DNA from 2 places in the Kocuria sabuli genome. Region 2 is predicted to be linked to the other one. Evidence: riboswitches for the same ligand, from Rfam matches in the RefSeq annotation. Region 2 holds a riboswitch; the other holds the start of a gene.
The links. Region 2 has a riboswitch for cyclic di-AMP ahead of RE027_RS10045 (C40 family peptidase). Riboswitches for the same ligand answer to the same signal wherever they lie in the genome.
Positions count from the first base shown of each region.

Region 1: linked by a shared signal. The riboswitch ahead of RE027_RS10665 (NlpC/P60 family protein) and the one ahead of RE027_RS10045 (C40 family peptidase) in region 2 are both predicted to bind cyclic di-AMP.

Region 1 is NZ_JAVHZE010000009.1:86,546-98,503, forward strand. Features, by position in the region: gene RE027_RS10615 (protein kinase domain-containing protein) at 1-1,956, opposite strand, end outside; gene RE027_RS10620 (PP2C family serine/threonine-protein phosphatase) at 1,953-2,759, opposite strand; gene RE027_RS10625 (vWA domain-containing protein) at 2,756-3,430, opposite strand; gene RE027_RS10630 (hypothetical protein) at 3,636-4,259, opposite strand; gene RE027_RS10635 (restriction endonuclease) at 4,632-4,931, opposite strand; gene RE027_RS10640 (hypothetical protein) at 5,120-5,848, shown strand; gene RE027_RS10645 (ATP/GTP-binding protein) at 6,026-7,180, shown strand; gene RE027_RS10650 (hypothetical protein) at 7,180-7,548, shown strand; gene RE027_RS10655 (maleylpyruvate isomerase N-terminal domain-containing protein) at 7,472-7,759, shown strand; gene RE027_RS10660 (hypothetical protein) at 7,829-8,029, shown strand; cyclic di-AMP (ydaO/yuaA leader) riboswitch at 8,664-8,850, shown strand; partial or broken gene RE027_RS10665 (NlpC/P60 family protein) at 8,967-9,356, shown strand; gene RE027_RS10670 (hypothetical protein) at 9,617-9,952, shown strand; gene RE027_RS10675 (DUF6036 family nucleotidyltransferase) at 9,953-10,516, shown strand; gene RE027_RS10680 (hypothetical protein) at 11,044-11,880, opposite strand.
Region 2 is NZ_JAVHZE010000008.1:114,147-126,104, reverse strand. Features, by position in the region: gene RE027_RS10080 (helicase-associated domain-containing protein) at 1-479, opposite strand, end outside; gene RE027_RS10075 (hypothetical protein) at 483-740, opposite strand; gene RE027_RS10070 (cold-shock protein) at 906-1,289, shown strand; gene RE027_RS10065 (DUF3027 domain-containing protein) at 1,357-1,899, shown strand; gene RE027_RS10060 (MFS transporter) at 1,953-3,188, shown strand; gene serC (phosphoserine transaminase) at 3,185-4,330, opposite strand; gene RE027_RS10050 (metal-dependent transcriptional regulator) at 4,542-5,231, shown strand; cyclic di-AMP (ydaO/yuaA leader) riboswitch at 5,552-5,741, shown strand; gene RE027_RS10045 (C40 family peptidase) at 5,747-6,403, shown strand; gene RE027_RS10040 (NlpC/P60 family protein) at 6,709-7,623, shown strand; gene RE027_RS10035 (hypothetical protein) at 7,780-8,046, shown strand; partial or broken gene RE027_RS18295 (NUDIX hydrolase) at 7,964-8,395, opposite strand; partial or broken gene RE027_RS18290 (DUF4031 domain-containing protein) at 8,480-9,361, opposite strand; tRNA gene RE027_RS10025 (tRNA-Arg) at 9,426-9,498, shown strand; gene RE027_RS10020 (hypothetical protein) at 9,553-10,233, opposite strand; gene RE027_RS10015 (NHL repeat-containing protein) at 10,381-11,109, shown strand; gene pcrA (DNA helicase PcrA) at 11,153-11,958, shown strand, end outside.

The DNA of each region.
Region 1 (11,958 bases), on a different contig from region 2:
GCGGGAATTCGTTCTCATCGAGGCCTTCGCCTGCGCCTCTGCGTCGCGAAAGCGACGCTCAGCCGCATTGAGCTTAACCGACTGCCGCCCGATTTCCTGAGCTTCAACGGCGGCCATAGATTCGTACTTAACTTTCAACGAAGCCAGGTCGGCCACAATTTTGGATTGCTTCTTCTCAACCTGCTGATCCAAGGAGGCCAAAGCATCGGCTGGCAGAGGCTCTCCCGATCGGAAGACGAACCTGCCCTCTTCCACCATACGCCAAGCAACCAACCGATCAGCCAAGACAGGACCAAAGGTGGGAACCTGGAGGATTTTTTGCCGTTCGATATCCCATGCAGTGTTGATATTAAAGGACGAAAGCATGGTGACTCTGCTGGCGCCAACACCCTTTATATAAGCGTCTTCGATCAGTCGGGATTCCAGGAAACGCCTCCGTTGCGCTTCCCGCTTCTGGGTTTCAAGCTTGGCAATTTCCTGACGCTTCCATGATGGCAGTTCCTGCCAAGCACTGTGCATGTCAGCCACACGTCGCCGAATTTTATTTGAAAGATGAGCCTGTGTGGCAAAATCGAAATCGCGTCCCGCTTTTTCATACGCCCGCAAGGCGGCCCTGTATTCCTCTTCCCATGGTGGACGACGGCTGCGCGGCGCCAAAATTCCCCAAGCCATGCATCCGATACTTACCGCCATGAAGTAGAGGCCTCCACCGCCGCCTCCAATGATGCCCCCGAGAAAGCATAAAACTCCGACAAAGACGCCGACCCATTCGACTGGCCGACGTTCACTACTTGGCGGAACAACGCTCGGGGCAATTATTTTTCTGGATCCCACAGAAGTGCTTTGCGCACCCGCTGGCGGCAGCCCGGCGAAGAATTTACTAAGCTTTTTGTACTGCTCTTCGACAGAACCAACCTTGGTCGGGCCAGCGTTAACAGGCCTTGCCGCCTGCTCGAAAAGTGGCCTTCCGACAGCCTGCTCGAACTCGCACCACGGGCATACCGACAATCCTCGATAGTAGTGATGTGTGGTCGATTGGCTGCATCGCGTCAGCTCCTTCTGGAGCCTGGTCAGCGCATCAAGCCATTGAACAGCGGTGGGGCGACTCGGATTGGTGCGCGAGTCCGCAAAGGCCGCCTCGAAAAGTGCGGCAACCTCTGGCGGTAAGACGCTGAGGCCGATGGCATTCGGGGGCTTGGCCATCTGATACTGAGCCGCCTTCGCCCCGTAGGCGAACCTATTCTCGGCCACCGCTTTGTCCACCGGCATGTCCCCCGAACCGAGGAATCGCCCGACATAGGGATGCCGTCCCAGCGCAAGGAGATGAAAAATCATCACCGCAAGTCCGAATGCGTCATGGTTGGGGGTACGGACGGTCTTGTCGAGCGGAGCGCCATGGAGTTCGGGGGGCAAGAACATGGGCACCGCTACGGTGCACAACAGCGGGCGAGAACCCGATACGGGCACTTGAAAGCTGTCCACGTCAATGAGCCGAACTGTGCCGTCGGAGAGCACCAGCACGGACCCGGGATTGACATCGCCAATCACAAGACCGAGTTGATGCACCGACGCGAACGCTCGTGCAATATTGGCGGCGACATGCACCAGAAAGGCCCATGTGGCTGTTGGAAACTTTTTGCGCCGGCTACTCGGGTTGTATAAGTAATGGACGTCATCAGCACTTCCCACCACGGGCATGATGAGACCTCGGGGTTTCCCCTTCGCATCACGCACTAGGCCCATGGGTCTGGTTACGTATCGGTCCAAAGAAGAGCCGTTCATCCGAGACAGCACTTGGATCTTCTGAACTCGTTCGGGAGACATATCCCGGCTGTAGATTTTGACAGCCAACCGATCATCCGCCGCCAACTTGTAGACGGCCCCCTCTCCCCCTTCGCCCAGCTTGGGACCAAGAGTGACAGTCTTGCCCCGATCATCGACCAAACTGGACGTCATGACGATTCCGTCGAGCCACGACTGGCCAGTAGAAGAGTCAGGTCATCGTCTGCCTTGGCCTGGATTGCCGGCGAGGAGAGATACGTAGCCAAGCTGTCGTCGAGGCGCTTATCACGCCCCGGTGCTGATACCGCACGAAGTGGACCAAGCATGGACTCGAAGAACGGACTGTGCACCTGTTGCGTCTCGTAGTGCAGAACGAGATGCTGAATACCGTCGGTAAACAGGGCAATCTCGCTCACACGGTGAGGCAGCACATCGATCTGCAACTCTTCCATTGCGTTGCCGTCAGTGATGAATTGTGTTGTATTCGCGTATTCTCCTCGCTGAGGCCAGAACACCCAGTTCCACTGGTCTGTGCCGTCTTCTGGAACGACAATGGCACCATCGCCGATCTGTGCGAAAACAGACCATTCCGGATGAAGAACAGCACAGAGCACAGTGCAGGCAAATTCTCGCAACGGCACTTCGCTACTGGCAGCCAGAACAAGCAGATCCTCTCGCAGTCCTTCGATGACCTCTTTCAGGTCCCCCGAAGCTCGTCCGGGGGACGACTCCACCACACCCACGCAGCGATCCGCGAGACCCCGGACCATCAGTGCCGCACCTTCAGCCCCTCGCGACGCGCTGCCTGCCCCATCGGCCACGGCGACCAGGAGCACCTCGCCGGCTTCGTTCTTCAACGAACGGGTCGCATTGGCGTCCTGACACGGCAGATCAGCACGGACATGTGAACCGCCCTGAATCGACGCTCCACAGGCACGCCAGCCGGCAATAGAATGGTCTACTGCGTTTGAGGTCACACGACGGCCCAGCCGTCGGGCGCCGCTGGATTCGTCAAAGCGACCTCCTGGTCGGGTTGAGACCTGGACACGGATCCCATGGAGTTGGACAGCCAGGTAAACATGGTCGAAAATTCAAGCCCTCTGAGCTTTAGCGGCTGACGGGACGAGATCTGTGAGAGAACGTCGAAATTGGCGTCGTCAGTCCCTACAGCGAAGAAACTGAAGGATCGGGTCATCTCGCCTCCACGGACCCTTGAGGCAGCCTCACGCCAATCATCCGTAGGCGCACCGTCGGTAATGAGGAAGATCCAGGGTCGGTAGTAAGAAATGCCCTGCTCGCGGTAGATCTGCTTCCGCTCCTCCGTGAGACTCAGACCCAGCGTGATGGCTTCACCCATTGGGGTCCTTCCGCCGGCTTTGAGTGCCGGTGCGCTGAAGTGCTCCGCTGAGACGAAATTGCTCTCCAACTTGACGGGCCCAAAAGAAACGACGGCTACTTCGACTCGTTTCGCTGCCAACCCGTCCGAAGTCAGCTCAGAAGCGAACGTTTGAAGGCCAGCGTTGAGCTCCTCAATCGCCCGACCTGACATAGACCCGGAGGTGTCAAGCAGCAACAGACAGGGACAACGAGGTTCGGGGTTCTCGACGAACTCGTTTGCGTCGAAGGGCACCTGCGCGAAGTCATACATAAGGCCTTTATAGTCGACGCTTGCACTGGGTAGAGATCCCCAGTGTCACAATCGCGAAGGAACGGCGCCAGCTTGCATCGTTGTCATCCGAACCGTGCCACTCATCCCACCTGACGCACGGCGAGGAGTTAGGGACTTTTCCGGAGGCCTAGGCTCGCTCACCAGCTTCGGGGTATCCAGCCCAGGCCTCGAACGGTATGGGATGTCATCGCGAGCGGACCTTTTGCCGGATGCAGCCGAAGATGTCGTCGGCCAGAGGAGGGCAGTGGTGTCGGCCCATCATAGAGATGCCCTTGCGGAGCAGCCTCATGGCGGTAATGCATGCGGCGTCACGGACCAGCGGATGGTGGACGGCGAACTCGAGGAAGGCCGCTTCCGGCTGGATCCGCTGAATCACTCCCACGGTTCGGTATTCGACAGTTTCCACGTCCAGACTCGACGGCAGGCGAAGGCCAGCGACCACGTTGAGGAAGCCGTCGAGGTAGACGGCCCCCTCGTACTTGGTGCTCTCGCCGAGCACGAGGGTCTCGACCTTGTTGACGATGATGGCGGCGACCCGCTGCCAGGTGGCGGTGCACCCGGTGCTGGGCATGGCGGTGACGCACCAAAAGCTCTGCTCCGTCCGGTCCGGCGCAGGTATCACCTGCCGGACGTAGGCGGCGAGAATGTCGAGAAGTAGGTCGTAACACGGGCGCCCGCTGAGCATTCTGAAGTTCTGCGCCGAACGGTCACGGCTGATGGCCTCCGTGCAGCGAGCGCTGACGTCTGCCTGTCCATCGACCCCGTTCAGCCACTCCTCCTGCGCAGCTCTTTCCACGAAGGCGTCCACGGCTGCCTTACCATTGGCAGTCCGACGAACGCGGAGTTCCGCAGTCGGACTCCTTCGCGCTCCTTCGCCTGGATGACTCGGCGTTCCGTCTGGTCGAGCTCCATCACCGCGACAGGAGCGAAATCGAGCGCCATGATCGAGTAGGCCCACGCACGGACGTGCGTACGGAGACGCGTCAAGACGTTGCGGGCCTGCCCCACGTACTCGCAACCGTCGGCGAAGTGCAGAACATAGATCTCGCACCGGGAAGCGCCGGCGGGGAACACGTTGCTCACCGAGGACAGGGAGTCGACGTCACGGACATCCACCCTGGCCATTTGCAGGCGCTCTACTGCGGGCGTCCTCGCACGCTGGCCCTTTGCGATGCCACGCTCACACGCCCTCAAAAAAGTCCTCGTCGACGTCGACGATCTCGTATGTCTGCTTCACCTGGACGCCGACCTTGTACTTCAGCATCAGCTTCACCAGCCGGGCGCCGTCGATGAGGATGGGCCGAGACGGGACCATCCCGGCGTACTCCTTCGCGCCCTGGGTGAAGGAGCTCGTGGTAATGAAGATGCCCTTCGACGCACCGCGACCGTGCAGAGCGCCGACGAACGCCTGGATGGCCTCCCGGCCGACGGTGTTGCGGCCGGCAGAGGCTACGGGATCAACGGTTCCAGCAACTCCCACAACCGGTCGCTGACTAGCCGCTGAGACGGGCTCTGCCTCGTCATGGCTGCCATGATCCTCATCGCCGGCGGGCTTGCCTCCCCCTACCCCTGAAGTCGGACTATTGAAACCGTTTTCAATGCCGGGTAGAGACCCCTCACCTAGTAGATTCGCAAAATCGAATCCTCTACACCCTTTCGGAGTCCCGCATGTCCTACCCGATGAAGTCACCTACACCCGCCCCACGCAAGAAGCGGGTCTGGCCGTGGGTTCTTGCCTCCATCGGAGGCGTCGTGGTCCTGGGCTTCACTTTCGTGCTCGGTGTCATCGTCGGCTCGCTCGGAGGTGCGTCTTCCTCGGTGGACCAGACCGCCGCCCTCGAAGCAGAGGAAGGCGCTGTCACCAATGCATCACCTTCACCCAGCCTGGACTTCAGTGATGTAGAGACCGGCGAGCATACGGAACGCGGAACACTTCCGATGAAGCCGGGAGCCACCGCAGTAGCTTCCGCACCTGGCTATGGTGAGCTGGCAACCATGACGGTGAAGTCCATCGAGGTCGATCCCGTCTGCACGGGCTCGTACATCCGGGACCCGCAGAACGGCCACTTCGTCGTCATGGACGTCTCGGTGGAAGTTTCGCCTCACAGCACGCTGGCTGACGCCGGAGTGCTGTACGACTCGGTCAGCATGCGCCAGGGCGGTTTCCGCACGGTGGACAAGGACGGGACCGTCACCCCTGGCAATGACATCATCGGCAACGGCTACGGCTGCCTACCCGAAGGGTCGGCCATCGCAACGGACGTCCATGCCGGAGAAAAGGCCGAAGGCACACTCATTTTCGACGTCCCCACCCCTGAAGGGGTCATCATCCTCCCTGACCTTCTGGGGCAGAGCCCGGGAACTCAAGGTTGGGAGTGGGCGTATCCGGCGGAGTAACCGGCGCTCCACCTGATTCATCTTCGTTCCTATTGGACATGCCCACACGTCAGTACTGATCCAGCAGTGAAGAGATTGGCGCCACTTAGCTGCCATGGTGTTCTTCTTGGTGGACACGATCAACGGCGCGGCGGGAGCGATCACATTGCCGGAGGTCGACTCCCGTACGCTCTCTGTATGAGACGAAGCAGAGCGCTCGAGCAGCACATTGCGGTGTTTGGTGAGAGCGGTAGCGGTAAGACTGTCATGCTCTCTTCGTTCTATGGGGCTGCGCAAGAACCCGATTACCTGCGGGAGAACCTGTTCCACGTCGTGGCTGATAACTTCGGGCAGGGGAATCGACTGCACCGAAATTATCTGGGGATGAAGAATGCTGTTCAACTGCCCAATCAGAATCGCTTCTCTGCTACGTCCTACTCGTTTTCCGTCAAGTTGAAGGATGGGGCAGATGCTGAAGCAATGAAGAGCCGTCCTTTCGACGCCCTGCGCCTTGTCTGGCACGACTACCCAGGAGAATGGTTCGAGGAGGGCGTCAGCGGACCAGAAGAAGCCCAGCGCAGGATTAGCGCGTTCAGAGATCTGCTGAGCTCTGACATCGCGCTGTTGTTGGTGGACGGCCAACGGTTGCTCGACCACTCGGGAGAGGAAGAACGGTATCTAAAGTCGCTGTTCACCAACTTCCGCAACGGACTGTTGTCGCTCAAAGACGACTTGTTGGAGGATGGTAAACCGCTCAGCGAGTTCCCGCGCATTTGGATAATGGCCCTGTCGAAGTCCGATCTGCTGCCGGACATGGATGTGTTCGCCTTTAGGGACCTTCTTGTAGAAAAGGCATCCGATGACGTGGACGAACTCCGCAGGGTGATCGCCGGACTGGTGGAGTCCAACGATGCACTGTCAGTCGGCGAAGACTTCATGCTGATTTCCTCGGCGAAGTTCGAGCCGGGCAGGATTGAGGTGACCAAGCGCATCGGCCTGGAGCTGATCCTGCCGTTGGCTGCCCTACTCCCGTTCGAGCGACATGTCCGGTGGGCCCAACTGAAACTACTCCCCGGACGAGTCGGCGAAAAACTGGTCACCAAAGGCGCAGTCCCGCTCATGGTTGCGGCACTACTCGGAACCAAGAGCAAGCGGGCTGGCAAGATCGGTCTGGTATTGAGCCTCCTCAATCCTGACGTCGTGAACAATGCGGCGAACGTCGCCGGGGACAAACTCCGAGCACTCAACGCTGACGCACTCGCCAGGCGGGACTACTTGAAGGCCACGTTGACCCAATTTAAGATCGATTTGGAAAATGCAGAAGACCAAAAGATCTTTCTCAGGAGCCCCTGATGACCCTCATCTGGGCCACTCGAGGGCGTACCTGGGGGTTCCGGTTCCTCCGCGACGGGGGATACAGCGACCCGCTCCCGGTTTACGACGACCTCTTCCGAAACGTCGAGGGCGAATCGGAAGTCTGGCGCCGCGTCGCCGAGAAGGGAGCACTGCGTTTCCCCGATCCCTTGGAGCGACGGGACAGGGCCAGCAGGATCATTCCGCATGACTTTGTCGTCTTCGGCCCCATGGTGGAGAGGATCGACTCGGTCGAGGACGGTCTTCGGCTGATCTGGCCTCTAGTCGCCGATGACTTTGCCAGGGTGGTGGAGTTGCCCAGACCGCCCTCGCCCGCCCGCAGACATATGCGAGGCCATTCGTCGTAGAGTTCCCCGAGGACCTGCCCTGACCCGGCCGCTGAGGAGGGCACCGCCCGGCCCCGGCCGAGATCCTGCGTCCTGGCAGGACAGTCGGCGCCGCGTGCTCGAGCGGCTCGCAGCCCTGACAGAGGGCGAGCGCATTCCGTGGATCGGCCCGCCCATGGGGGCGCCCATGATGGCCAGCGCCCGGATCATGGAGACCTTCGCCCACGGCTAGGACGTCCGCGACGCCCTCGGGGTCGCCCCGGTCGCCTCGCACTGGCTACGGCATGTCGCCCACCTGGGCGTGGCCACCCGCGACTACGCCTTCCGCCAGCGTCGACTGGAACCGCCGGCCGAGCCGTTCCGCGTCGAGCTCACCCACGAGGACGAGACCCGGGCCTCAGAGCCGGCCGAGGCGGCTCAGCGCGTCCACGGCCCGGCCCTGGACTTCCCCCTGCTCGCCACCCGGCGGCGGCACCGTCAGGACGGGAGCTCGTCGCGGTGAGACCCGACGCCGACGCCTGGCTCGACATCGCCCAGGCCGGCGCCGGCTGGCCAGGCCCGGGGCGCCCCCCGCTGTCGACGACAGTGTGAGGAGTGGCCACGCGTGCGGGAAGGCTCTTCGAGCACCGCCCCGATGTACACATGGCACGCGATGCAGAGCACGCGCCCCGGAAGCGTCCGTAAAGAAAGCCGATCCACCCTGGGCAATCATCACGAATACAATTTTTCTTTTAGTGAACTACTGAGTGGACCCTGGGACGGACTAAAGAAAGCGTCCTTTCCGATCCGAAGAAGAAAGGCCGCTCACGTCGACGATCAAAGGCTCCGTGGAGCTTTCCCGGCAAACTGTCGCGCCATGACGCGGATGTCACCACCGGACACCCCGCTCCAGGGACGGAGCGCGCTCGCCCGCTGGCACGAGTTGGGTAGAACCGCAGGTCAAGGCAACTTTCGTCCCGAGCTGAGCCTTTTGGGGATCTCCATCGGCGCGCCCCACCAAGCAACCCCGGCTGGGTGCGGGGGTGCACGGCTGGGCCGGCGCAGAAGCCGAGACACACCCGTGATCAAAATGTGACTTTTCCGTTATTTTTCGGTTAGTATCCCTTTCGTGTCGATCGCCTCTCCGATCGGTGCCCCCGTGCACATCGCCGAATTCTGCCGGTGCCCGGGGCCCCCAGAACACATCGCTCGGCAGAAGCGGGGGAACCATGAAGGGTCCCACCCCCGGGACCTAGGGGTTAAGTCGTCAGGGCCCCCAACCCTGCGACCGGGTGTCTCCCACCCGCATCCGACAGCTCACCTCGCAGGCAAGAGGGAGGACATCACTCATGCCCGTTTTCCAGTCCCGCACGCCCCGCCACCGCGCCCAGAGCTCGTTCCGCATCGGACGCACCGCGACCTTGGCGTTCGCCGCCGGCGCCTTGACGCTCAGCAGCGTGGCCCCAGCCCAGGCCGCCCCCGCCGCAGCTCCCCAGCAACTGGTCAGCACCCAGTCCCAGTCCGGCAAGGCCGCGACCATCGCCGCCGCGGCCAAGAACCAGCTCGGCGTGAGTCAGGACTGCACCGCCCTGGTCACCAAGGCCCTGCGCGCGGCCGGGATCAACCACCACGGGTGGCCGGCCTCCTACCTGAGCCTCGGCACCCAGGTCTCCGCCGCCCAGGCCCAGCCCGGTGACTTGGTCTACTACGCCAACGGCGGCATGGGCTTCGCCCACATCGCCGTGTACATCGGCGGCGGCAAGGCCGTCCACGGCGGCTGGAACGGCAACCAGACGGTCATCCAGACCGTCAACGTCGGCTCCGGTCCCGTCTACATCCGCGTGCGCTGACCCCACGCACCAGAGCCGGGTGTGCGGTTCCCGGTCGTCCCGACGGGGAACCGCACACCCGAATCCCACCTGAGTTCCCTACACCCCTGGCCGTTGAGTCCCATCCCCGGAGGGACCCCACTGATCGGTGGAGCTGAACCGGTGACCATTTTGTCTGCAGGTTTGGGAAGGTTCACCTGAGCGCCGGCGGATGAGCCGCTGGCTCGCACGGAAATCCTGTCCGACGGTAGAATTCGGTTACTAGAAGGAGCGGAGGAGCGATGTCCCAGGACACCGAGATGAGCTGGTCCAGCCTGCGCACCCTGATGCTGCACCGGTCGCTGGTCTCCAGGCTGAACGAGGAGACCCTGTCCTCCTGGACGCCGCGGATCCTTCAGAACCTCGAGCGACTCAGCAGCTCGGTGCAAGGGCATCCGCACGTCGAGAACCTTGACCGCTGGCGCCGCATCGTGGACACCCACGATGTGGAGACCCTTAGGACAGTCCTGGCCTCTGCCGACCCCGGCAGCATTGAGATGCGTGAAGTTTCCCCAATGGGGGGCCTGATCAGCCAGGCAGAACGGCTGTCCATCCTGAAGTCGTTGCCGAGACGCTGAGTGCACCGCTACCAGCTCGAGCACGCGATCCGCGCCGCCTGCAGCATCATCCGCAGAGACCAGGTCATCATCGTGGGTTCCCAGTCAATCCTGGGTTCCTTACACGAGGACGAGCTGCCCGATCAAGCCACGATGTCCACGGAGGTCGACATCCTGCCCATCGACGACGATCCGCAAACGGTCCTCGATCTGTCCGATGAGCTCTCGGCGGTTGCCGGCGAGTGGTCGGACTTCGACCAGACACACGGCTTTTTCCTGGACGGCGTGGACGACACGACGGCGAAGCTGCCGGATGGCTGGCGCGAGCGTTTGGTCGTGGTCAGCAATGAGAATACCCGCAAGGTGGGCACCGGCGAACAGTTCACTGGCCTGTGCCTGGACAAGGAAGACCTGTGTGTGGCGAAGTTGCTGGCCTACCGTGAGAAGGACCAGGCGTTCGTCGGCGCTCTGCTCCAGCAGGGAATCGTCGACCGGGACCTGATCCTCGAGCGGCTCCTCAACGTTCAGGAGCTCTGGCCGATCGAGGTCGGACGAGCACTGGGATGGCTACGGACCGGCACCTGACCACCCGGCGCAAGGGGACAAGGTAGAACCTTCGTAGCGCTCCTCCCTGACCGATGGTTCGCAAGACCGGCGGCACCGCGCAGGTTGACGAGAACGGTATTTTCCATATCATCGACCGCTGGAAGGATTGCGACGTCACGGCCGATGAGCCCGACACCGACGCCTGGTTGAATATCGTCCAGACCTGTGCCGGACCTCCCGGCCCAGGCCGTCCCGGCGGTCGGCGAGGGCGTGATCGAAGATCCTCCACGCTCGTTCTCCACCGGCACATAGTGCGCGCCGTGCGGGAGACCCGCCTCTCTAGTTTCCCGTCTGCCACGAACGCTTGGAGGAGCACAGAGGGCTGCTGAAACGTGCTAGCGCAGCTTGGCACCGTGTCCAACGAGCACGGAACGGCCGTCACGGTTCCTCAGGAGGGCCAGGCGTCCGCTCGGGCGGCCCTCCGCCTCTGACCGAGGCCGTATCCTCGCGCCAACGAGGAGCAGACGCGATCCGGGCCGATGCACGAGGACGGGCTCTCGGCACGGTCACACCGTCGTGTGCACCAGGCGCGTGAGCAGATCCTGACGGACGATCGTCGGGGAACCGGCCGAGAACCAGGAGCCGACTTCTTCGAGAAAGTCCTGGGCCCAGGTCACCCGCACACCACGGGGTTGCCCCTGGACGAGCAGATTCGGATCGGCGTTCCCGGCCGGGTGCACGACCACCCAGGTTCGGACACGGGCTTCGGGGAATAGAGTCCGCATGTCGGCCAGGTCGGAGCCCGGACTGCTCAACAGAGCTTCCGTGGCACCGGTGGGGGCAATGTACGCCAGCGTGCCCCGATCCCAGCGGTAGTCACCAGTCAGACCGAGCACGGAGTACACCAGCGCAATCCGGCGCCCGCAGACGAGAACGTGGGGCACCGGTCGGCCCCGAGACGTCCCGACCCGGACAGCCATTCGCAGTCCCGGTAGACGGGACCTCAGCATGTCGATCAATTGGCATGTGAGGGCTGCGGCCTGTCGCGCGGTGGCTGTGGTCCCGGCTTGGACCGGATCCACGTGGCCCCAGCGGAAGTACTCCCGGATACCGGCCTCCGGGATCGGCAGGTAACGGGGCAGCGGTTGCGCCGGTCGGCGCCAGGCGGCACCGGCCACGAAGTAGAGGATCATCCCGGCGACGAGCCATGCTTGGGCCACGCGAGATGAGGGTTCGTCCGACATCCCACCCTGCAGCACCACCGCGAGGCCAAGTCCTGTCACACCGGCGACGATGTGCACCCCCGCACCGATGCAACCGGAGCGGGAGAGGAACAGCGTGACCGTCCAGGCGACCAACCAGGGCACCACGACCCACGACCCGGTGAGCAACGGCAACGCCATCCAAAGGGCCCAAAGCACCAAGGCCCCCGCGAGGATCCGTGTTCGGCGCTGTCGCGGGAGCCACCGCGGCGGACCCGG
Region 2 (11,958 bases):
ACCGCCGGGGGCCACTGCGCGAGATCCTCGGGCGCGGGGGGAGCCGCCGCGCCGCCCGGGTCCGTGGGTCCCGTGCCCCGCAGGCCTGCGGCGAGGGCCGCGAGCACCGGCCGGGGGCGGCCCAGCCCGGCCGGGTACCGGCCCAGGGCCTCCGTCAGCCCGGGCACCAGGCGCAGCACGTCCCCGTCCCGGTGGACCAGGACCAGGCGGTGCAGCCGGTCCCAGGGCGGGCCGGTCAGCAGGCGCCCGGCGGGCCCGTCCGGCGGACCGAGGACCACGGCCCGCTCGAGGGCGTCCAGCTCGGGCCGGGAGAGCTCGTCCAGGGCCCGGCGCAGCCCGGCCCGGGAGAGCAGGGCCTCCGCGAGCTCGGCGGTCGTCGTCGTGCCCGGGCGCACCGCGTCGGGCCGCGCGGCGAGCAGCGCGGCCAGCTCCTCGGGGGAGCGGGCCGCGAGGTCCCGGAGCAGACCGTCCGGGAGCACGGGTCAGGCCCGGCGCCGGCGCAGCACGGATCGCACCAGGCTCGCGCAGAACAGCAGGAAGGCCACGGGGAAGAGGAACCACGGGATGGCCGTCAGCCCGTCCCAGGGGTCCGCGCCGAGCGCCTTCAGCACCAGCAGCAGCGCGAGGCACACCGCGCAGACCAGGCCCAGTCCGACCGCGGCGGCGCCGAGGACGTCGAACCCGGGGCGGCGGGCGGGGCGGTCCGCGGGCGTGGCGGCACGGTCGTCGGGGGCAGGCATGGGTCCAAAGTACCAAGCCCGGCGCCCCGCCGCGGCCGCACCGGCGTCCGCCGGGGCGGCCGTCCCGGCCCCGGAGCGGGGCTAGAATGGGAGGTTCCACAGGGTGGCCCGGCAGCACGGACGGCGGGGCCGCCCTTCCACGAGGACGACGACGAGGGAGACAGCGTGCCCACCGGCAAGGTGAAGTGGTTCGATTCCAAGAAGGGCTTCGGCTTCCTGGCGACCGACGACGGCCAGGAGGTGTTCCTGCCCTCCTCGGCGCTGCCCGCCGGCGCCGGCACGGTGAAGCCGGGGACGCGGATGGAGTTCGGGGTGGCCCAGGGGCGGCGCGGCGCGCAGGCGCTGTCCGCGCGGATCCTGGACCGGGCCCCGTCGATCGCGAAGAACGTCCGCAAGCCCGCCGAGGAGATGGCCGTCATCACCGAGGACCTCATCAAGCTCCTGGACGAGATGTCCGACGGGCTGCACCGGGGCCGCTACCCGGACTCCGCGCACGGCCGGAAGATCGCCGCGATCCTGCGCACCGTGGCCGACAACCTGGACGTCTGAGCCCACCGGGCCGGGGGTTCCCACCCCCGGCCCCGACTTCGAGCACCCACCACGAGGGAGACCAGCAGTGACCGAGGAGACCGTCCAGGACGCGCCCGCCGACGAGGGGCCCGCAGCACCCCAGTCCCCGGCGCCCCGCCGCCGGGCACCCAAGCAGGACGCCCTGCTCGTGGCCGACGTCGCGACCGCCCGCGCCGGGGTGGAGCAGATCGCGGGGCCCGCGCAGATCGGTCCCGGGCACCGCGTGGCGGTCGAGGAGGACCGGCTGGTCGTCCACCTCTTCGAGTGCACCCTGCCCGGCTACCGCGGCTGGAACTGGTTCGCGAGCCTCGCCCGGGCCCCGCGCAGCAAGGCGGTGACCGTCTGCGAGGTCGGTCTGCTGCCCGGGGAGGACGCCCTGCTGGCACCCGAGTGGGTGCCCTGGTCCGAGCGCGTGAGCCCCGAGGAGAAGGCCCAGGAGGAGCAGGAGCGCGCCGAGGAGGACGCCGCGGCCGCGGCCGAGGACACCGCGGGACCCGCCGCCGGGGAGCCGGCCCCCGGCACGCAGCACAGCACGCCGCCCGCCGCCGAGGACGGCACCGCGCCGTCGCGGGGTGGCGAACGGTCCTGAGCGCCCCGCGGGGGAGCACCGCCGCCGCGGGCCCGCCGGAGCCCGCCCGGGGCATGTTCCGCTCGTTCCGGTTCCGCAACTTCCGCGTCTGGTTCCTGGGCGCCCTCGTGTCCAACATCGGCACGTGGATGCAGCGCACGGCCCAGTCGTGGCTGGTCTTCGACGAGCTCTCGGACCACGACGCCACCGCCATGGGCGTGGTGACCGCCCTGCAGTTCCTGCCCCAGCTCTTCCTGGCGCCCTGGGCGGGGGTGCTCGCCGACCGGATGGACCGGCGGCGCCTGCTGCTGTGGACGCAGACGGCCATGGCCGCGCTCGCCGCGGGCCTGGGCGTGGCCGTGCTCTCCGGCGTGGCGAGCCTGGGGCTCGTCTACGCCTTCGCGCTGGCCCTGGGCGTCGCCTCCACCCTCGACGGGCCCGTGCGCCAGACCTTCGTCTCCGAGATGGTCGACGACGACTACCTCTCCAACGCCGTGGCGCTGAACTCGACCTCGTTCAACGCGGCCCGGATGATCGGGCCCGCCGCGGCCGGCGTGCTCGTGGCCTCGATCGGGTCCGGCTGGGTGTTCCTGCTCAACACCCTCACCTTCGGCGCCATGCTCGCCGCGATCCTGGCGATCCGCACCGAGGAGCTGCGCGGGATGCCGCGCTCCGGGCGGGGGCGCGGTCAGATCCGGGAGGGCCTCGCCTACGTCGGCAGCCGCCCCGACATCGTGGCGGTGCTGGTCACCATCTTCCTCATCGGCACCTTCGGGCTGAACTTCGCCGTGTTCCTGGCGGCCATGGCCGGTCCCGAGTTCGGCCGCGGCTCGGAGACCTTCGGGGCGCTCAACTCAGTCCTCGCGGTCGGCACGGTGGCGGGCGCCCTCCTCTCGGCCCGGCGGCGCCGCGCCCGGCTGCGCTACGTCTACGGCGGCAGCGCCGTCTTCGCGCTGAGCTGCCTGGGGGCGGCCACGGCGCCCACCCTGGCGGTGTTCGCGCTGTGGCTGGTCCCGTGCGGGCTGTCCTCGCTGACGATCATGACGACCGCCAACGCCTACGTGCAGTCGACCACCTCGCCGGTGATGCGCGGCCGCGTGATGAGCCTCTACATGGCGATCTTCATGGGCGGCACGCCCGTGGGGGCGCCCGTGGTCGGCTGGATCACGGACGCCCTCGGGCCGCGGTGGGGCATGGGCGTCGCCGTGGCGGCGGGGCTCGGCGGGGCCCTGGTCGGCGCCCCGTTCTGGCTGCGGCTGCGCGCGCAGGGCCCCGCGGCCGGGGACCCCGCTCCGGAGGAGCCCCGCTAGCGTCCGGTGCCGCCCGTCCCGCGCAGCTGCTCGACGACGTGGTCGATGCAGCGCAGCAGCCGGGCGACGTCGTCGGGCTCGATCGAGACGAACGTGGCGATCCGCAGCTGGTTGCGCCCCAGCTTGCGGTAGGGCTCGACGTCCACCACGCCGTGGGCGCGCAGCACCGCCGCCACGGCGGCGGCGTCCACGGTCCCGTCGAAGTCCACCGTGGTGATGACGGTGGAGCGGTCCTCCGGGCGGGGCACGAACGGGGCGGCGTGGGCCGAGGCCTCCGCCCACGCGTACACCAGGTCCGAGGACTCCTTGGTGCGGGCGGCGGCCCACGCCATGCCGCCCTGCCCGTTGAGCCACCGCAGCTGCTCGTCGAGCATCACCAGCGTGGCCAGCGCGGGGGTGTTGTAGGTCTGGTCCTTGCGCGAGTTCTCCAGGGCCGCCGTGAGCTTCAGGAAGTCGGGGATCCAGCGCCCGGAGCCGCCGATCCGCTCGATCCGCTCGACCGCCGCGGGGGAGAAGGCGCCCAGCCACAGCCCGCCGTCCGAGCCGAGGTTCTTCTGCGGGGAGAAGTAGTACACGTCCGTCGCGGAGACGTCCGCCGCCATTCCGCCCGCCGCCGAGGTGGCGTCGACGAGCACGAGCGCGTCCTCCCCGATCCCCGCGGGCCGGTGCACGGGCGCGGCCACGCCGGTGGACGTCTCGTTCTGGGGCCACGCGTAGACGTCCACCCCCTCCTCCGCCCGCGGCTCCGGGCGGGTGCCCGGCAGGGACTGCACGACGGAGGAGGCCTCGAGGAACGGCGCGGCGTCCGTGACCTGGGCGAACTTGGCCCCGAACTCGCCGAACGTCAGGTGCTGGGCCCGGCGCTCGACCAGCCCGAAGGCGGCGGCGTCCCAGAACGCGGTGGCCCCGCCGAGGCCCAGCAGCACCTCGTAGCCGGCGGGCAGGCCGAGGAACTGCGCCAGCCCCTCCCGCACCGTGCCCACGAGCTGCTTGACCGGTGCCTGGCGGTGGGAGGTGCCCAGCAGGGCCGCGCCGGCACGGGCCACGGCCTCGACCTGCTCCGCGCGGACCTTCGAGGGGCCCGCGCCGAACCTGCCGTCGGCGGGGAGCAGGTGCTGGGGGATGGTGACGTGTGCGGGCAACGGGCGCTCCCTCGTGACGGACGTGCGGCTGGTGACGGGCGGCGGTCGCGGGCGCCGCGCGGGGGCGCGGGCGCGACCGGGGCCCCGGCCCATTCTGCCCCACCCGGGCGCGGGCCCCTCCGCCGCCGGGGCGCGCGGACTAAGCTCGTGCGGGAGGACCGGCCCGGGCGGGACCCCCGGTCCGGACGGCCGGACGAAGGATGACTGAGGCATGAGCGACCTGATCGACACCACGGAGATGTACCTGCGCACGGTGCTCGAGCTCGAGGAGGAGGGCATCACGCCCATGCGGGCGCGGATCGTCGAGCGACTCGACCACTCGGGTCCCACCGTCTCGCAGACGGTGTCCCGGATGGAGCGCGACGGCCTGCTGACGGTGGGCTCCGACCGGTCCCTGGTCCTCACCGAGCGGGGCCGCGAGCGGGCGGTGCAGGTGATGCGCAAGCACCGCCTGGCGGAGCGGCTCCTCGCCGACGTCATCGGCCTGGACCTGGCGCAGGTCCACGACGAGGCGTGCCGGTGGGAGCACGTGATGAGCGAGCAGGTCGAGCGGAGGCTGGTGGACCTGCTGCACAGCCCCCGGTACTCGCCCTACGGCACGCCGATCCCGGGCCTGGGCGCGCTGGGCGTCGAGGAGGGCCCCGCGGCGGCGGGTCACCCGTCCCTGCTCGACGCCGCCCGGACGGTCCCCGACGGGACGCACACCGTGGCCCTGCTGCCGGAGGTGGTCCAGGCCGACGCGGCCCTCCTGGGCGTGCTGAGCGACGTGGGGGTGCTTACCGGGGCCGTGGTCCGGGCCCGCGTGGACGGCGAGCGGGTGCGGATCGAGGTGCCGGCCACGGGCCGGTCCGCGGAGATCGACGTGCGCACCGCCGCGGCCATCCGCGTCATCGCCCCCTGAGCTGCCGCACCCCCGCTCGGGCCCTGGACGGAGGCGCCCGAGCACGGTTGTGGGCACCTTCACAAGCCACTTTCGGCCAGTGCGCCCGGTCCGGTCCCGTCCGCGGCGAAAGGCCTGGTGAGCGGCGGAATCCCGGGGTCGGGAACCGGACTCCACAGATGGCCGGCGCACCCCACTGATACGCGCCCGGGACACAATGCGCGGCTATCTGTCCGATCCACGATGCAAAGCTGTTATCGGCCGTGATCAAAACGTGACACTTCCGTAACCGGTCATGTACTGTTCACTTCGTGCTGATCACTGGTCGGATCGGCGCCCTCGAGCACATCGCCGAATTCTGCCGGTGCTCGGGGCCAATGCACAGAAACTGCTTGGCAGAAGCGGGGGAACCATTTTCGGTCCCGGTTGATCCGGGACCTTGGGGTTAAGTCGTTCAGAGCGCGTGCGCTCTGCGGCCGGGTGTCTCCCACCCGAATCCGACAGCTCACCTCGTAGGCAAAGGGAGGAACTCACCCATGTCGCTTTTCAAGCAGAACACTGCCCGCCACCGCGCCGAGACCACCTCGAACGCCGTGCGCAACACCACGATCGCCGCCGCCGCCGGCGCCGCGATCATCGGCTCCATCGCTCCGGCCCAGGCCTACGCAGAGGTCCCCGCGGCCTCCTACGCGGCCCCGGCCGCCGCCTCGCTGGCCACCTACGCCTCGTCCGGCTACCAGGCCCCGGTCGCCGCGCAGCCCGCGGCCCCGGCCTACCAGGCCCCGGCCGCCGCCCCGCAGCAGGCCGCCGCCGCGAGCGTCACCCCGCAGTCCACCACCACGGCCGAGATCACCCCCGCCGCCGGCGGGGTCGTCGGCACCGCCCACCAGGGCATCGGCAGCGCCTACGTCTACGGCGGCACCGCCTTCGGCGCCTGGGACTGCTCCGGCTTCACCAAGTGGGTCTTCGCCCAGCACGGCATCGACCTGCCCCGCACCACCTGGGCCCAGTTCGCCGCGGCCACCCCCGTGTCCGCCCCGCAGCCCGGCGACCTCGTCTCCCAGAACGGTGGGGGCCACGTGGGCATCTACATCGGCGGCGGCAAGATGATCTCGGCCCTGAACCCGTCGCAGGGCACCCAGATCCACTCCGTCAACGCCATGCAGCTCGACGGCTACTACCGGGTCAGCTGATCCGGCCCGCCCTCCGCGGTGACCGCACGGTCGCCGCGGAGGGCCCCCGGTCCGCTCCGGACCGCCGGGACCCGCGCTCCCGGGTCCCACCCGCGCCGCCCGTCTCCCCGGGTGCAGCGCCGCTCGTCCTCCTGGACGCCGTACCTCCCCGCTCCTCCTCCGCCCGCCGTGCGCGGTGCTCCTGATCCGGATCACCGCGCTGCCGGACACCGCAGCACCCCGCGTACCGCGCGGGGTGGTCCGTGCTGTCATCGCACCGCTCCGGCAGATCCGCCCGGCCCTCCAGAAAGCCTCCTGAACCCCTCATGACTCGTGATCTGAACTCCTCGAACGGCATCGGCTCGCTCCTCACCGGCAAGGCCCGCACCGCGGCCGCCGTCGCGGCCTTCTCCGGCCTGGCCCTGGCCACCACCGTCTCCGTGCAGGCCGCCCCGGCCCAGGAGGCCGCCGCCGACGCCCCGCTGTCGGCCGTCGCCGCCGCGACCCCCTCCGCCGCCCCCACCGTGTCCCTCGAGCCGGTCGCCCACGTGACCAAGGCCGAGAAGAAGGTGGAGGCGAAGACCGAGAAGAAGGCGGAGCCCGAGACGGCGAAGAAGGCCGAGGCCCCCCAGCCCGTCGTCGCCCCCGCTTCACAGCCGGTCGTGCAGGCGGCCCCCGTGGCCCAGGCCGCTCCCGCCGCCGCCCCCGTGGCCCAGGCGCCCGCGGCCCCCGTGGTCCAGGCCGCTCCGGCGCCCGAGCCGGCCCCGGTGGCCGCGCCGGCGCCGAAGCCCGCCCCGGTCGCCGCTCCGGTGGCCGCCCCGGCACCGAAGCCTGCCCCGGTGGCCGCGCCGGCGCCGAAGCCCGCCCCGGCCCCGGTCGCCGAGCGCACCGTCACCCCGCAGAGCTCCGCCTCCGGCAAGGGCGCCACCATCGCCTCGGCGGCCCTCGGTCAGATCGGCGTGGCCCAGGACTGCACGGCCGCGGTCACCAACGCGCTGCGCGCCGCCGGCATCAACCACCACGGCTGGCCGGCCTCCTACCTGAGCCTCGGGACCCAGGTCTCCGCCGGCCAGGCCCAGCCGGGCGACCTCGTCTACTACGCCGACGGCGGCATGGGCATGGCCCACATCGGCGTCTACATCGGTGGCGGCAAGGCCGTCCACGGCGGCTGGAACGGCGGCACGACCGTCGTCGACAGCGTCAACGTGGGCTCCGGGCCCGTCTTCGTCCGCGTGCGCTGACCGCACGCGAGCACCGCTTCGGGTGCGCGGTTCCTGGTCGGCCAGACGGGAACCGCGCACCCGCTGTTTAACGGTTCCCCTCGGCCACCTGCTCGCCGGCCGGGACCCGTGCTGAGGGCCCCGGCCGGCGGGAGCGGACGCCGATAGGATGGGCCCATGCCCACCGACTACAGCCGCAACGCCCGCACGAGCCTCGACCGCGAGTACGCCTACATGGCCTACGGCATGATCGGCGGGGCCGTGCCCGGCATCGTGGCCGGGTTCGTCGTGGCCGCGTTCGTGGGCCACGCCGCCATGTGGCTGTCCGTCCTCGGCGGCGTCGGCATCGTGCTGGGCCTGCTCACCGGGATTCTGCTCCACCGGAGGCGCCGCTCCGCGGACGAGGCCGCGGCCCACCGGGGGAGCGGCGCAGCGCCGGAATGACGTGCTCGCGGAGCAGCGGGGCGAGGTCGTCCGGCAGCGCGGCGAGCGCGGTGTCGTCCAGCGGCTGCCAGCGCAGCTCCTCGATCTCCGCGCGTGCCACCGGGTGCCCGGTCAGGGGCGCCGTGAACACCGTGCAGCGCACCCACGTGCCGGGCTCGTTCGCGGCGGGGGACTCGAACTCGCCCAGCAGCCGCAGCTGTCCGGGGTGCAGGTGCAGCCCGACCTCCTCGGCGGTCTCCCGCACGGCCGCCTCGGCCGGCGACTCCCCGGGGTCGAGCTTCCCGCCCACCAGCATGAAGCGGTCCGTGCCCCGCTTGCGCACCGTGAGCAGGGCTCCGTCGTCGTCGTGCAGGCACACGGCCGTGATGGTGAGGACCTCCACGTCGCCCGTCGCCCCCGGGGAGGCGCGGCGCTCCGCCGCACGCAGCCGGCGGATCTCGTCCGCCAGGTTCCGGGCCGCGCCGGCGCCCCAGCGCCGCTGCGCCGCCGGCGTGCGGTAGAGCGGCTGCTGCCGCCACAGCCCTTCGAGCACCCGCAGCCGCCCGGCCGCGAAGTCGTCGTCGGGCACGTGGGCGTACTCGCGGCGCACGCCGGCGGTGTAGGCCTCGTACGTCCCGGGGGCCGAGCCCAGCACCGCCAGGTCCGCGTCGAGCAGCAGCGCCCCGGGGAGGTCTCCGGGCCCGGCCGCGTGGTCGAGGGTCAGCAGGACCAGCCGCTGCACCTCGGCGACCACGCCGGGCGCGAGGCCGGCGCCGGTCAGCCGGTCCCGGGCCAGCGCGGCGGAGTCCCGCTCGTCCTGCCCGGGCCGGCCCGCGTAGACGGCGTCGTGGAACCAGGCGGCGAGCACGAGGGCGTCGTGCTGCTCCGGGCTCAGGGACTCCCCGGTCTCCGCGACCAGCTGCCCGAGCGCCTCGAGCACCGCCAGCAGGTGCGAGCGGCCGTGGTAGTGGCGGTGGGGCTCGCCCCACCGCTCGACCAGCTCCGCCCCCAGCTGCGGCAGGGCGGGGAACCGCCCGTCCCACCGCCGGCGCAGCACCCGGGCGATCCGCTCCGGGCGTGCCCGTGCGGGCACGCGCAGCCCGCTGCGCAGGAGCACGCGCGTGAGCTCACGCCCCTCGACGGGCCGGGCCCCCGCGGCGACCGCCGCGTCGTAGAGGCTGCCCCGCACGTCGTAGTGGTCCCGGTCGAACGCGCGACGGGGCACGCCCAGCCGGTCGGCGAAGGCGTGCAGCTCCTCGTACGACGCGTCGGAGACCAGGTGCGAGAAGTGCGTCCCGTGGGCGGGCCACAGCGGCGGATCGATGTAGACGGGCATGCGACCGATCCTAGACGCGACAGGTTCGCGGGGCCCCCGGGGAGCACCTAGACTGTTCGGCGTCGCCCTCGTAGCTCAGGGGATAGAGCACGGCTCTCCTAAAGCCGGTGTCGTTGGTTCGAATCCAATCGGGGGCACGCACGGACGCCCCGGACCACCCGGTCCGGGGCGTCCTCCGTCCGGGGCCGCGGTCAGGGGCGCGGGCCGGACCCGCTGCGGGAGCGCGGGGCGTCCTCGGCCGGCGGCTCCTGCACCCGGCGCCGCAGCGCCTCCACCGCCGTGGCCACGGTCACGGCCAGCAGCAGCACGAGCAGCACCCAGCGGGCGACGACCAGGGCGGACGCCGCGGCCACGGCGGAGCCGTCCCCGGGGTCCGCGAGCGCGGCGTCGATCGCCGCGTTGCCCGCCAGGGAGACGGCCGCGAAGCCGAGCACGACCGCGGACCGGAGCCAGCGGCGGACGCGCGAGGCCGTGTGGAGGGCGACGAACAGCAACCACGCCAGACCCACGAACAGCGGGGCGAGCAGCCCGGACGAGCGGTGCACGGCCTCGTACTGGGCGCGCCCCGGCTCGCCGAGGGCCGCGGCGAGCCGCTGCGCGTGGGCCTGGTCGAAGCCGCCCGGCATCCACTCCGGCAGGAGCAGGCCGTCCGCGGCGGAGGCGCCGAGCAGGGGGAGCACCCAGGCGTGCACGTACAGCCACAGGAGCGCGGAGACGCCCATGGCCACGCCCACGACCAGCCCGGAGCTGGACCGCGTGGGCCGCGGCCGCAGCTCGCCCGGGCGCGCCTCGTGCAGGCGCGTCCCCCGGGGCGGCCCCGGGAGGGCCGTGCTGCCGTGCTTGCGTGCCTTCTGCGCCCGTGTCAGTCCCATGCCCCCATTATCCGGTCGCGCGTCCACCGCCGAACGCACGGGCCCAGGAGTAGGCTGAGGCCACCCGCACCGGCCTCGGGCCGGCGGAGGTACGGCCCGGCCGCCCACGACCGGGCGTTCGACGAGGACGACACGGAGGTGCCGGTCATGGAACTGTCCATCGGACTCCCGGACGGCCTGCTCATGCGGCTGACCGAGGGCAATGTGCTGACGCTGTTCGAGAAGGACCACGAGACGGTGCGCCGCACGGTGGACTGCTCCGTCCTCGGCGACGCCCCCATCGCGGACATGGTGTGGTCGCACAAGCTCTCGGCCGTGATCGCCGCGGTGCCGTCGCTCCACCGGCTGTTCCGCTGGGACCCGTACACCGACGTGCTGTACGAGTTCGCGGGCACGGGGGAGCCCGGCCGGCGGGACGGCAAGGCGGGGCAGGCCAAGTTCGCGGCCACCGTCTCGATCACCGAGGACGGCAGCGGGACCCTGTGGCTCGTCGACCGCGACTCCTCGTCCCTGCGCTGCATCGAGATCGACACGGACAAGCCCGACGGCGGACCGCTGGTCTGCACCGTGGTGGGCCGGGCCGGCGAGGGCTTCGCGGACGGGCCGGCGGACACCGCCCAGCTCGACCACCCCGAGGACCTGCAGATCCTCTACGACGGCTCGGTCGTGATCGCCGACACCGGCAACGACGCCATCCGCCACCTCGACCCGGCCAGCCGGGAACTGGACACCGTCTACGGGGGAGAGGACTCCGAGGCGGTGGAGTTCGACGACGACATCCGGCTGAAGCGGCCCGTGCGGGTGACCGTGGCCGACTCGGAGCTGTGGGTCGACGACGACAACGGGCGGCACCGGCTCGAGCTGCACTTCGTCTGAGGCCGGCCCCGGCGTCCCCGGGCCTCGGTAGACTGGGGCCACGATGGACTACCTCTTCGACAACCCGCTCCTGCCCTCCGCCTCCGTGGCGCGCCCCGGCGCGAGCGCCCCGCCACGCCGGGGCGCCGTCTCCGCGGAGGCCCTCGTGGAGGGTCTCAACGAACCGCAGCGGGCCGCCGTCGAGCACTCCGGCGCCCCGCTGCTGATCGTCGCGGGCGCGGGATCCGGCAAGACCCGCGTGCTGACCCACCGGATCGCCCACCTCCTGGCCACGGGCCGGGCCCACCAGGGCGAGATCCTGGCGATCACCTTCACGAACAAGGCCGCCGCCGAGATGCGGGAGCGCGTGGTCGAGCTCGTGGGGGAGTCCGCGAAGTCGATGTCGATCTCCACGTTCCACTCGTTCTGCGTGCGGGTCCTGCGCCGCGAGGCCACGAGCGTGGGACTGAAGTCGACCTTCTCCATCTACGACTCCGCCGACTCCCTGCGCCTGATCACCCTCGTGGCCAAGCAGCACGACCTCGACCCGAAGCGCTTCGCGCCCAAGAGCATCCAGCACAGGATCTCCGCGCTGAAGAACGAGCTCGTCGACGACGAGACGTACCTGGCCCGGGTCTCCGAGACGGATCCCTTCGAGAGCGCGGTGGCCCAGGTCTACCGCGGCTACACCGAGCGGCTGCGCGCGGCCAACGCGATGGACTTCGACGACCTCATCGGCCAGACCGTGCACATGTTCCGGGCGTTCCCGCAGGTCGCCGAGTACTACCGGCGCCGGTACCGGCACGTGCTCATCGACGAGTACCAGGACACCAACCACGCGCAGTACGCGCTGGTCCGCGAGCTCGTCGG